3 regions of the Pseudomonas sp. AC112 genome follow, and region 1 is predicted to be linked to each of the others. Evidence: riboswitches for the same ligand, from Rfam matches in the RefSeq annotation. Region 1 holds a riboswitch; each other region holds the start of a gene.

What was found. A riboswitch is a leader RNA that binds a small molecule or an ion and turns the genes downstream of it on or off. The one in region 1 is predicted to bind cobalamin.
Region 2: linked by a shared signal. The riboswitch ahead of cobO (cob(I)yrinic acid a,c-diamide adenosyltransferase) and the one ahead of AC0IYN_RS27785 (CbtB domain-containing protein) in region 1 are both predicted to bind cobalamin.
Region 3: linked by a shared signal. The riboswitch ahead of AC0IYN_RS20580 (ABC transporter substrate-binding protein) and the one ahead of AC0IYN_RS27785 (CbtB domain-containing protein) in region 1 are both predicted to bind cobalamin.

What each region holds. Positions count from the first base shown of each region.
Region 1 is NZ_CEEDCM010000001.1:5,992,266-5,996,412, reverse strand. It holds gene nfuA (Fe-S biogenesis protein NfuA) at 1-563, shown strand, start outside; gene cobM (precorrin-4 C(11)-methyltransferase) at 811-1,557, opposite strand; gene AC0IYN_RS27795 (cobalamin biosynthesis protein) at 1,627-2,019, opposite strand; gene AC0IYN_RS27790 (CbtA family protein) at 2,016-2,720, opposite strand; gene AC0IYN_RS27785 (CbtB domain-containing protein) at 2,732-2,920, opposite strand; cobalamin riboswitch at 3,018-3,224, opposite strand; cobalamin riboswitch at 3,302-3,501, shown strand; gene cobW (cobalamin biosynthesis protein CobW) at 3,595-4,147, shown strand, end outside.
Region 2 is NZ_CEEDCM010000001.1:4,082,043-4,086,189, reverse strand. It holds gene AC0IYN_RS18900 (cobyrinate a,c-diamide synthase) at 1-1,067, opposite strand, end outside; gene cobO (cob(I)yrinic acid a,c-diamide adenosyltransferase) at 1,064-1,675, opposite strand; cobalamin riboswitch at 1,754-2,006, opposite strand; gene AC0IYN_RS18890 (PQQ-dependent sugar dehydrogenase) at 2,106-3,419, shown strand; gene AC0IYN_RS18885 (C40 family peptidase) at 3,498-4,037, opposite strand.
Region 3 is NZ_CEEDCM010000001.1:4,421,153-4,425,299, reverse strand. It holds gene AC0IYN_RS20595 (M4 family metallopeptidase) at 1-453, opposite strand, end outside; gene AC0IYN_RS20590 (DNA/RNA non-specific endonuclease) at 582-1,508, shown strand; gene AC0IYN_RS20585 (hypothetical protein) at 2,203-2,340, opposite strand; cobalamin riboswitch at 2,410-2,604, shown strand; gene AC0IYN_RS20580 (ABC transporter substrate-binding protein) at 2,721-3,731, shown strand; gene AC0IYN_RS20575 (FecCD family ABC transporter permease) at 3,728-4,147, shown strand, end outside.

The DNA.
Region 1 (4,147 bases):
ACGCCGCCCACGATTACCTGGCTGACCTGCTGTCCAAGCAGAACACCCCAGGTATCGGCATCCGCGTCTTTATCACCCAGCCCGGCACTCAATACGCCGAGACGTGCATTGCCTACTGCAAGCCAGGGGAAGAGAAGCCTGAAGACACCGCCCTGGGGCTGAAGAGCTTCACCGCGTATATCGATGCTTTCAGCGAAGCTTTCCTTGACGACGCCGTGGTCGACTACGCCACCGACCGCATGGGCGGCCAATTGACCATCAAGGCGCCAAACGCCAAGGTGCCGAACGTCAACGCTGACAGCCCGGTCAACGAGCGCATCAACTATTATCTGCAAACCGAGATCAACCCTGGGCTGGCCAGCCACGGTGGTCAGGTGAGTCTGATCGACGTGGTCGAGGACGGCATTGCCGTGCTCAAGTTCGGCGGCGGCTGCCAGGGCTGTGGCCAAGCGGACGTGACTTTGCGTGAAGGCATCGAGCGCACCTTGCTTGAGCGCATTCCGGAGCTCAAGGGTGTACGTGACGTGACCGACCACACGCAGAAAGAAAACGCCTACTACTGAGTAAGGTGTTCACTGCAAACAAAAAAACGGCGCCCCGTGAGCGCCGTTTTTTATGCTTAAAATTCAGCGTCTTACGCTGTTCACCTAATACTGAAGATTAACTGTAGGAGCCGGCTTGGCGGCGATAGCGGCGTGTCAGTCAACAGATTCGGCAGCAGATACGCCGCGATCGCTGGCAAGCCAGCTCCTACAGTATCAACGTATTCAAATATATCAGTGAGTTGCGGTCATTTTGTGAGGTTGTTTGTCACGGTCGGTAAAGGTGTGCATGCCCGGCCCGATACAACGAGGACTCACTGAAACTATCATTGGCCAGCACCCGACCCACCACAATCAATGCCGTACGTCGAAACCCTTTCGCCGCCACTTTCTCGGTAATGTCATCGAGGGTGCCGACTGCCCAATCCTGATCCGGCCACGTCGCGCGGTGCACCACGGCAATCGGGCAATCCGCGCCATAGTGCGGCAGCAGTTCGGCGACGATCTTAGCCAGGTGGTTGACCCCCAGGTGGATCGCCATGGTTGTGCCGTGGCGGGCCAGGCTGTCGAAGTCTTCACCGGCCGGCATGCTGGTTTTATCAGCGTAGCGGGTCAGGATCACGCTTTGGGCGATGTCGGGCAGGGTCAGTTCGGTTTCCAGCAGCGCCGCGCAAGCGGCTACCGCGGTGACGCCAGGGATGATCTGGAAGGGGATGTTCAGCTCGCGCAAATGGCGGATCTGTTCGCCAATCGCGCCATACAGGCTCGGGTCACCGGAGTGTACGCGCGCCACATCCTGCCCCTTTGCGTGGGCGGCCGTGATCAGGTCGATGATCTGTTCCAGGTGCAATTCGGCACTGTTGACCACCGTTTCTGCCTGATGACCTTCCAGCACGGCCGCTGGCACCAGCGAACCGGCGTAGATGATGACCGGGCAATGGCGGATCAGCCGCTGGCCTTTGACGGTGATCAATTCCGGGTCGCCGGGGCCTGCGCCGATGAAGTAGACGGTCATGGTAATTCCTGTCGAAAAACGGGCGAGCATGAATGTTATTCATGATCGGGGCGGGCGATTATCGGGATTTTAGCCGGCGCACGCCAATGCAAAGGTGGCGTGGGCGGTTTTTTTGCGGGTGATCAGCAGGCGGGCAGGGGCGTGACCGAGGTGTTCAGCCAATGCCAGGGCGGCGCTTTCAGCGATGCCGTAACAGCCGGTGTGGGCAAAAACCACCTTGGACTTGTGGCTCAGGCGGTTTTCGAAAACCGCCAGTTGCTCGGCGCTGAAACACTGCAACGTCAGGTCCAGTGCTTTGGCCAGCGCCAGCAGGCCTGGTTCGTCCTGTTTGCGATCGATACTGGCCAGCGCGGTGATGCGCTGGCGCTCGATACCGCCCTCGGCGAGGGCTGCATCAAACAGGGCCAGCAAGGCGTGAACATCACAACCGCGCTGGCAGCCCAGGCCGACCACCAGGATCATGCCGCGTAACGATCGTCACGGTTGCGGCGGAACAGCCACGCACTGATCAGACCCAGGGCCAGCCAGAATGCGACGTTGGTCAACTGCGAAGCGATCTTGAACTGGGCTTCCAGGGCTTCCGGGGCCAGCATCGAGTGTACTTCTGGCTGTGGAGCACCGATCACGTGCGGCACCACCAGGATCGCCACGCCCAGCGCTTTGAGCAGCCAGTTGCGACCGAACACAATCAGCGCGATACCGGCGGCGGTCGACGCGGCAGTGCCGATCCACCAGATCTGCCGTTGCGCCAGGTCTGCCGCAGCGGTGCCTGGCAGCTCGGGCGGCAGGCCCAGGGTTGGCGCCAGTACAAAGGTTGCGTAACCCGCCAGGCCCCAGAGCAGGCCTTGCGCCGTGCGGGTCGGCGCACGCAGGGTGTACAGGCCGGCCAGCATCAACGCAAAACCGACCGCGACCACCAGGTTGCCGCCGGTGGTGGACAGCACGCGTTGCCAGCCATCTTCGGGTTCCCAGGCTTCGGCGTCGTGGGTGTGGGCGGAGGCACCCTCGGTGTGCACATGGGCCACTTCGGTGGCGGCCGGGGCGTTTTCGTAGGTTTCCGCCTGCAGAATCAGCGGGGCGACCCAGAAGCTTTGCAACAGGGTCAGCAGCAGGGCGGCCAGGAGACCGGTGAAACCTGCGGTTTGCGCGATACGCTTGATCATGTCGGCAGGTCTCAGTGGCACGGGAACGCGGCGCTGTGGCGGGTATCGTGGGCGGCGTTGTGCACGGCCTCGATGTGCGAGAAACCGGCGAAGTACACCAGGCACGCGCCGAGGATCGACGCGCCGATGGCGGCGGTCAGGCGTTGGCTCAGGGTGGCGGAGCTGCTGGCGGTGTGCGAGGTGCTGCTGATGATCGACATGGCGCGTCCCTTCTGGGTGTCAGGGTGAAACGAGCGCATGAAAACCCCGCGAGCCAGGCACGCGGGGTTCTGAACAGCGCCCGCCCACCGCGGGTTTGTTATCTGATTTTTTCGGGCCGGTCTCCGGGCTTGCGAGGGGGCTCCTGGGGAGTCCTTAAAGCGTCGCCTTCCCATGCATCTGCACAGTGGCTGTGACACTTCGCTCGCTTACCGTTGCGGGGGCAGCACCGGACTGGTCATAACGCTATGACGCACCGGTTTCCCGTTTCACCCTGTGAAGGGCACCCGAAACAAGGTGTGTAGGAGAGCATGGAGGGATTGGGGGAGTCAATTGGGATATGTACCCAGCCACCCCATCATTGACCATCCCCCAAGCACTGCGTAGCCTTGCACCCTCGAGGTTCTTCAGCCCAGGCTGAAGCTAAGAAGGGAACGCGGTCCAAGCCGCGGCTGCCCCCGCAACTGTAAAGGGTTCATCTGACTGCCACGCCACTGCCATTACGGCGGGAAGGCGCAGCCAGCGCCGGTCGCATGACCCGCAAGCCCCAAGCCAGGAGACCTGCCTCGCAACCGATTTTCCACTTCAACCGGGCGGGGTGATCCGGTGACGAAATCCGCTGCTGCGTGCCGTCGCAGGGCCTATCGTCCCGTATGCCCGCCCCCAAGGGCATCCGATGAAAACACTGGCCAAACTTCCCGTCACCATCGTTACCGGCTTCCTCGGCTCGGGCAAGACCACCTTGCTGCGCCACATGCTCGACAACGCCCAGGGCCGCCGTATCGCGGTGATCGTCAATGAATTCGGCGAGTTGGGTATCGACGGTGAAATCCTCAAGCAGTGCTCCATCGGTTGCACCGAAGAAGAAGCCAACGGCCGCGTCTATGAGCTGGCCAACGGCTGCCTGTGCTGCACCGTGCAGGAAGAATTCTTCCCGGTGATGCGCGAATTGGTCGCCCGTCGTGGTGACCTCGACCATATCCTCATCGAAACCTCCGGCCTGGCCCTGCCAAAGCCGTTGGTACAAGCCTTCCAGTGGCCGGAAATCCGCAGCGCCTGCACCGTTGACGCGGTGATCACCGTGGTCGACAGCCCGGCCGTGGCCGCAGGCACCTTCGCGGCGTTCCCGGACCAAGTCGATGCCCAGCGCAAGCTCGACCCGAACCTGGACCACGAATCCCCCCTGCACGAGCTGTTCGCCGACCAACTGGCCAGCGCCGACCTGGTAA
Region 2 (4,147 bases), 1.9 Mb from region 1:
AGTTTCTTTTGCATCACGGCATCGCCCTGCAACAAGCCAACCAGTTCGGCGCGGGTGCCGTCGACATCGGTCAGCGAGTCGAGCAGGTAGAGCATGCCACCGCACTCGGCGAGCAAGGGTTTGCCGGCCGCGTGGTGGGCACGGATAGCGTCGAGCATCGGGGTGTTTTCCGACAGCGCCTGGTGGTGCAATTCCGGGTAGCCACCAGGCAGATAAAGACTGTCGGCGTCAGGCAATTCGCGGTCATGGATCGGCGAGAAGAAGCTCAATTCGGCGCCCATTGCCCGCAGCAGGTCGAGGCTGGCGCCGTAGGTAAAGGCGAAGGCTTCGTCACGCGCCACGGCGATGCGCACGCCCTTGAGCAATGGCTCGGCGTCGATCACTTGCGGCGCGGCAAAGGTCACCGGTGGCGGCAACGCTACTTCGCAACTGCTGCCCAACGCTTGGGCAGCCGCGTCCAGGCGCGCATCGAGGTCATTCAGTTCACTGGCCTGCACCAGGCCGAGGTGGCGGCTGGGTAATTCGATACCGGTCTCGCGGGACAAGGCGCCGTACCAGCGCAGGCCTTCGGTGAGGCTGCCTTCCAGCAATTGCGCATGGCGCAGGGTGCCGACGCGATTAGCCAGTACGCCAGCGAATGGCAAATCCGGCTGATAACGCGCCAAGCCCAACGCCAAGGCGCCGAACGTCTGCGCCATGGCCGTGCCGTCGATCACGCCCAGCACCGGCACGCCGAAGTGTCGGGCCAGGTCGGCGCTGGACGGTGTACCGTCGAACAGGCCCATCACGCCTTCGATCAGGATCAGGTCCGCCTCCCCCGCCGCTTCCCACAGCAGGCGGCGACTTTCCTGTTCGCCGACCATCCACATGTCCAATTGGTAAACCGGCGCACCGCTGGCACGCTCGTGGATCATCGGGTCGAGGAAGTCCGGGCCGCATTTGAACACGCGCACCTTGCGCCCCAGGTTGCGGTGCAGCCGCGCCAGTGCGGCGGTGACGGTGGTTTTGCCCTGGCCGGATGCCGGTGCGGCAATCAGGACAGCCGGGCAATGACGGGGCTGATTCAAAGTTCGACGCCCTTCTGTGCCTTGATGCCAGCCTGGAAGGCGTGCTTGAGCATGCCCATTTCGGTGACGGTGTCGCCCAGTTCGATCAATTCAGGCTTGGCACCCCGACCGGTGACCACCACATGTTGCATCGGCGGGCGGGCTTGCAGGTCGCTGAGAACCTGGTCCAAATCGAGGTAGCCGTGCTTGAGGGCGATGTTCAGCTCGTCGAGCACCACCAGGCCGATGGCCGGGTCTTGCAGCAATTCACGGGAAACCGCCCAGGCGGCTTCGGCAGCGGCGATATCGCGCTGGCGGTCCTGGGTCTCCCAAGTGAAACCTTCGCCCATCACATGGAAGCGCACTTGCTCGGGGAAGCGGCGGAAGAACAACTCTTCGCCAGTGCTGTTGCGCCCCTTGATGAACTGCACCACGCCGCACTGCATGCCGTGGCCCATGGCCCGGGCCAGCATGCCGAACGCGGAGCTGCTCTTGCCTTTGCCGTTGCCGGTCAATACCAGCAGCAAGCCACATTCGTTGGGGGAGTTGGCGATGCGCTCGTCGATCACGGCTTTTTTGCGCAGCATGCGCGCCAGGTGGCGTTCGTCGCGGTCGGGGGAATCGGTCATGGCAGCTCTCCGTTGGGGCTGGACAAAAACGGCGGGCAGGAAAAAAGAAAAAAGACAGCCAAGCATCGCCCACCGTGATGCTGTTGGATGTTTCAGGCCGGTCTCCGGGCTCATGAGTGACGCTTGCTCTTGTCGAGCAGGCAGGCCGACGGCGCGCCTTCCCATATCGCTCGCGATACAGTGGCAAAAGGCGCCGTCTTGACTCATTTACCGTTGCGGGGGCAGCGCCGGAATCGCGGCAGCACTGTGTACAAGCGCGCTCACTCACCGGCTTCCCTGTTTCACTCCATCGACCCATGGGTCACAGAGCACCTGGAACAAGCGGCGAAGGTTAGTGGGTTGGGGGTGGAGCGTCAATTAAAGCTGGCCTTGCACTTGAACCATCGCACTGCTGCCCTCCTCTACCCTTACAGGTATCAAGGAGAACACCATGCACAAAACCAGACTCGCCCTACTCATCATGGTCGCCGGCACCCTCGCCGCCTGTGGTGAAAGCTCCACCCTCCAGGTCTCCGACGGCACCGGCCCCTCGCCCAAGCTGCCGGAACCGAACAAGACGCTGATCCCCACCGTGAATATCGCGCCGGCCATCGGCTGGCCCAAAGGCGCGAAGCCCACCGCCGCCGCTGGCACCCAGGTGGCGGCCTTTGCCGACGGCCTGGACCACCCGCGCTGGCTGTATGTGCTGCCCAACGGTGACGTGCTGGTGGCGGAAACCAACGCGCCACCCAAGCCGGATGACGCCAAAGGCATTCGTGGCTGGGTGATGGAAAAAGTCATGGGCCGCGCCGGTGCCGGCGTGCCAAGCCCGAATCGCATCACGCTGCTGCGTGACGCCGACCACGATGGCGTCGCGGAAACCCGCACGGTGTTCCTCGAAAATCTCAATTCGCCGTTTGGCATGGCACTGGTCGGCAACGACCTGTACGTGGCCGACTCGGACAAGTTGCTGCGCTTTCCCTATCAACCGGGTGAAACCGCGATCAAGCAAGCCGGCACCAAGGTCGTCGACCTGCCGGGCGGCAGCATCAACCACCACTGGACCAAGAACGTGGTGGCCAGTAAGGACGGCAGCAAGCTGTACGTGAGCGTCGGCTCCAACAGCAATGTGGGGGAAAACGGCCTTGAAGCGGAACAGGGTCGGGCTGCGATCTGGGAAGTGGACCGCGCCAGCGGCGAGCACCGCCTCTTCGCCTCCGGCCTGCGCAACCCCAACGGCATGGCCTGGGAACCCCAGAGCGGCAAGCTGTGGACGGCGGTGAATGAGCGCGACGAGATCGGCAGCGACCTGGTGCCGGACTACATTACCTCGGTCAAGGATGGCGCCTTCTATGGCTGGCCATTCAGCTACTACGGCCAGCATGTCGATGTGCGCGTATCACCGCAGAATCCGGATCTGGTGGCCAAGGCAATTGCACCCGACTACGCAGTAGGCCCGCACACGGCGTCCTTGGGGCTGACGTTTGCCGAGGGCAGCAAACTCCCGGCGCAGTTCAGCAACGGCGCATTTATCGGCCAGCATGGTTCGTGGAATCGCAAGCCGCACAGTGGCTACAAGGTGATCTTTGTGCCGTTCGAGGGCGGGCAACCCAAAGGACAGCCGGTGGACGTGCTGACGGGGTTCCTCGACAAGGATGAGAAAGCTATGGGCCGGCCGGTGGGCGTGGTAATTGATCAGCAGGGGGATTTGCTGGTGGCCGATGATGTGGGGAACAAGGTGTGGCGCGTGTCGGCCGCTAAATAAACGGTAGGAGCCGGCCTGCCGGCGATGGCGGCTTCAAGGGCCTCATCGCCGGCATGCCGGCTACTACACGGCGGCGTGTCAGGGGTTGCGCGCCAGGTTTCCTGGCAGCACGCGCTTGGCGCTCAGGTAGGCATTCTGCCAATACGCCTTGGACAAGGTATCCAACTTGACCGTACCGCCGGTTTGCGGTGCGTGCACGAAGCGGCCCTCGCCCACGTAGATCCCGGCGTGGCTGACCTGGGAACCACCACCGGTGGCGAAGAACAGCAGGTCGCCGGTCTGCAGGTTTTGCTCGCTGACATCCTGCGCGCGCATCACGATCAGTTCGCGGGTGGTGCGCGGCAGGGAGATCCCCGCCGCATCGCGGAAGACAAAACCGATCAGGCCGCTGCAATCAAAGCCGGAGTCCGGCGTGTTGCCGCCCCAACGGTAAGGCGTGCCGACCAGGCCCAGCGCGCGGAAGAGCACATCTTCGGCCGCAGGCGAAAAATTCTGGGTGGAATAATTGAACACCGGCTTGGGTTTCACCGCTACAGGAGCGGGAGGCGGTGGACGACTTGCGCAGGCGCTGAGCAGCGCGGCGCAAACAATGAGAATAAGGCGGGCCGAGGTCGACATGTGCAGAACAATCCTGGTCTGGATGCGGCTTTCGCTGCCGAACGCTGAAAACCAGAACGCGCAAGCAAAGCTCGCGCGAACGGATTACAACAATATCCAGGGATTCTAGC
Region 3 (4,147 bases), 1.6 Mb from region 1:
TACCATCTGGGTCGAGTTCCAGAACGCGTTGTTGTAGTTCTGGCCAAAATGCACGGTGGCGTCCAATGCCATGCCGGCATCGTCGATGGAGTTGCGGTCGAAGACCTCGTCGAAAAAATCGAAGGTGGCGCCCAAGCCATCATAGGCCTCGTCCACCGCCGCATCACCGCTGGCAGGCTGCCCTTCGCCACGTATCAGCGTGCCGGGCAGGCTATCGGTGCCTGCGGCGCTGTAGATCGAGCGACGCTTGCCGGCGCCCATGGCCAGGGCCATGCGCGCCGGGCCTTGGGCCGGTACGGCGACCATGCGCAACGAGCGGAACGTGCTGTCCTTGGCGCGGGTGCGCAGCGCGACCTCCCGTTGCGCCTTGTCGCCGTTGCGTGCGATCTGGTCGAGCATATAGGGCGGGATGAGGCAAAAAATCGGATTGCGATGCTGCTGACGAACACACATTGGCTGGCTCCATTTGGCATGTGACAACGTCCGAGTAGTCGATTCAGGATAGACCCAGGGGGCTAACGCGCATCATCAATTGTCATTAACGTATGTTGCAGTCGTGTTTATCCAAGGAGGACTTACCGATGCCCGCACGTAAAACCAAAATCGACCTTTCGTACCGCCCCCGGCTCGCCGACCTGCGCCCATTGATCGCACCGAGCCCCACCTTGCTGGCGGCGCGAGCGGCGACACCCCGCGTCACACCGGCCAAAGACTTGAAGGACCGGCGCGGTTACGCTGACGACTTTCTCGGCAGCTTCGCGGTGTCCTGGCCCACGGTCGAGGAGGCCTTGGCGGGTGATACACAGAAGCGCCTGGACTACACGCACTTCTCAATCACGATGTCACGCGCGAAGCGCCTCGCACTGTACGTGGGCGTCAACATCGACGGCGGCCAGCACGTAGACATCGTCCGCAGCAACGACACCTGGGCCTACGACGGCCGCCTGCCCACGGACGCACAGGTGGGCGAAGCGCTCTATGCCAGCAATGGCCTGGACCGCGGCCACCTGGTCCGCCGCCAAGACCCCAACTGGGGCGACACGGCGCAAACCGCCAACCTCGACACCTTTCATTTCACCAACTGTTCACCGCAGATGAGCGGGTTCAACCAGAAGACCTGGCTGGAGCTTGAAGACTACATCCTCGACAACACCCAACGCTGGAAAGCCCGGGCCACCGTGTTCAGCGGCCCGGTATTCGCCGACGACGACCGTGTGTACCGCGGCGTGCAGATCCCCAAGGCATTCTGGAAAGTCGTCGCCTACCTCAGCGATGACGGCAAGCCTTCGGCCAGTGCCTACATGATCGACCAGAGCCGCGAACTGGGCCAACTCGACCTGGTGTTCGGCCAACTCAGGACCTACCAGCGCAGCGTGATCCAGATAGAACGCCTGACCGGCATCCGCTTCGCCAACCTGGCCGACTACGACGGTTTCAGCAACGAAGAACGCGCCACCGGCACGCGCATTGAAGCGCTGATACAAGGTCCAGAGGACATTCGTCTCTGACCGAGGCTTCACCTGTTGAACGGCGTCACACCCAAACCAACCACGATGCGAAGCGAGCCGCTCGTGATCTTGATCTTGATCTTGATCTTGATCTTGATCTTGATCCTGCTTTTGATCTCAGGCGCCCCGTCAAACACGCTGGCCGGAATTCGACAGGGATTTGGGGGGTAAACCGGCAGGGATGCCGGTTTAGCCGCCCCGCGCCATGGATGGCGCGTGGCGGCGGCCCCCCAAATACCTGGCGGATTACGGGCACACCGAGCGTGAGCGAGGTGCCGAGTGTTGGGGCAAGAGCCCTTTGGTTACTTTGGGGCTCTTTTCCAAAGTGACCCGCCGTAAGGGCGGAACCCATAGCAGCCCTTACCTAAATAACGGATATGTACCCGGTAAGATCCAACATCTAGGTCGGCTGTCAGGCCACCATCGCTGGCAAGCCAGCTCCTACATTTGGATCGCGGGGCGACAGTTAGATTGTGGTCGGCTGTCAGGCCGCCACCGCTGGCAAGCCAGCTCCTACATTTGGATCGCCGGGGGGGGTTACAGTCAGATAGCGGTCGTCTGTGAGGCCGCCTTCGCAGGCAAGTCAGCTCCCACATTCTGGATCGCGGAGGTTAACAGTAAGATTGCGCCCGGCCGTCAAGTCGCCAGCGCCGTACCCAGCGAGGTGTAGATACCTGCGCCCGTTGGCCGCCCCTCATTGCGCATTGATGTAATGAAACTGCGCCTGCGACTTCTCAACCGCCGCACGCACTTTGTCCTTCTGCGCATCGGTGCCCGAGTAGTAAATCTGCAGACCCTTCAAATCCTGCCCTTCGACGGCTTTGCCGATCACCGCAACGTCGACCGGCGTGCCAGCCCAGAGCTACCGTTGAGTTCACGGCCTCCCGTTCAACCTCGCGATCGACTACCATACCGCGCCGGTTCCCAAACGGGACTAATAGGGAATCCGAAGCGCGGTACCTGCGCGCCAATCGGAACTGCCCCCGCAACTGTAGGTGCTGAGCCTGCTCCTCGATGCCACTGGACCTTGTCCGGGAAGGCCGGAGCGTGGCGACGACGCATCAGTCAGGAGACCTGCCGGCTCAAGCTCAATCACTAACCGGCGGGGTGTCCGGGAAGGACATTCTTGCCTGTCTCTACCACAGCGCTCGAGGGTGTGTTTCCGAACCGTACCTCCCCAGTTCCACGTACGGTTCACTCGGAGATCGCCTCATGCTGCCACGCGTTACCGCCCTGCTCACCGGCATTGGCTACTGTGCCCTGGCCCACGCCGCGCCCACCCACTACCCATTGATCGTGGAAAACTGCGGCAGCAGCCTCACCTTCCAGCAAGCCCCCGCCCGTAGCGTGACCATCGGCCAGGCCGCCACCGAGATGCTGTATGCCTTGGGCGTGGGCGACAAAGTGGTCGGCACCTCGCTGTGGTTCAACAGTGTGTTGCCGCAATACAAAACGCAGAATGACCGCATCGAGCGCCTGGCCAACAACGAGCCGAGCTTCGAAGCCGTGATCGCCAAGCGCCCGCAACTGGTGGCCGCCGAGCTGGAATGGGTGGTCGGGCCGCAAGGCGTGGTCGGCACCCGCGAGCAATTCCATGAACTGAAGATCCCCACCTACTTGCTGCCCTCCGACTGTGAAGGCAAGGACAACCTGGTGGGCGCCGACGGCACACGGCTGGAGCCGTTCCGTATCGAAACTATCTATAAGAGCATCAGCCAACTGGCGCAGATTTTCGACGTTCAGGATCGCGGCCAGCAGTTGAACGATGAGCTCAAGGCACGCCTGGCCAAGTCCGTCGCCACGGTGCAAGGCAAAGGCCTCAAGCAGGCCAGCGCGCTGGTATGGTTCTCCAGTTCGGAGATGGCCAGCGACCCGTACGTGGCCGGCCATAAAGGCATTCCCGAATTCATGCTGCAAACCCTCGGCCTGTCCAACGTGGTGCAGTCCGATGAAGAGTGGCCCGCCGTCGGCTGGGAAACCATTGCCAAGGCTAACCCGACCTTCCTGGTGATCGCGCGCATGGACCGCCGCCGCTACCCCGCCGACGACCATGAAAAGAAACTGGCGTTTTTGCGCAGCGACCCGGTGACCCGCAACATGGACGCGGTGAAAAACAACCGTATCATCATCCTCGACGCCCTGGCGTTGCAGGCCAGTATCCGCATGTTCGACGGTCTTGAACAACTGGCCACGGCCATCGACGGCTACGACCTGCCTAAATGATGCGCACCCTGCTCGCCCTGGCCCTGCTCCTGGCCGCCGTACTTGCCGGCGTGGCCATCGGTGAAACCGCCATCTCGCCGCACGTGGTGCTCCAGGTACTCGCCAACAAACTGTGGGCGGCCGGCTACGTGCTCGACCCCATCGACGAAGGCGTGGTGTGGAACTACCGCCTCACCCGCGCCCTGGTCGCTGCCGCGTGCGGTGCGGGGCTGGCCACCTGCGGGGTGATCCTGCAATCGCTGTTGCGCAACCCGCTGGCCGATCCGTACCTGCTGGGCATCAGCGCTGGCGCTTCGACTGGCGCGGTGTTGGTGGCGTTGATGGGCGTGGGCGGTGGCTTGATTTCGTTGTCGGCCGGCGCATTCGTCGGCGCGATGGCGGCATTTGCGCTGGTGATCCTATTGGCGCGTGCCAGT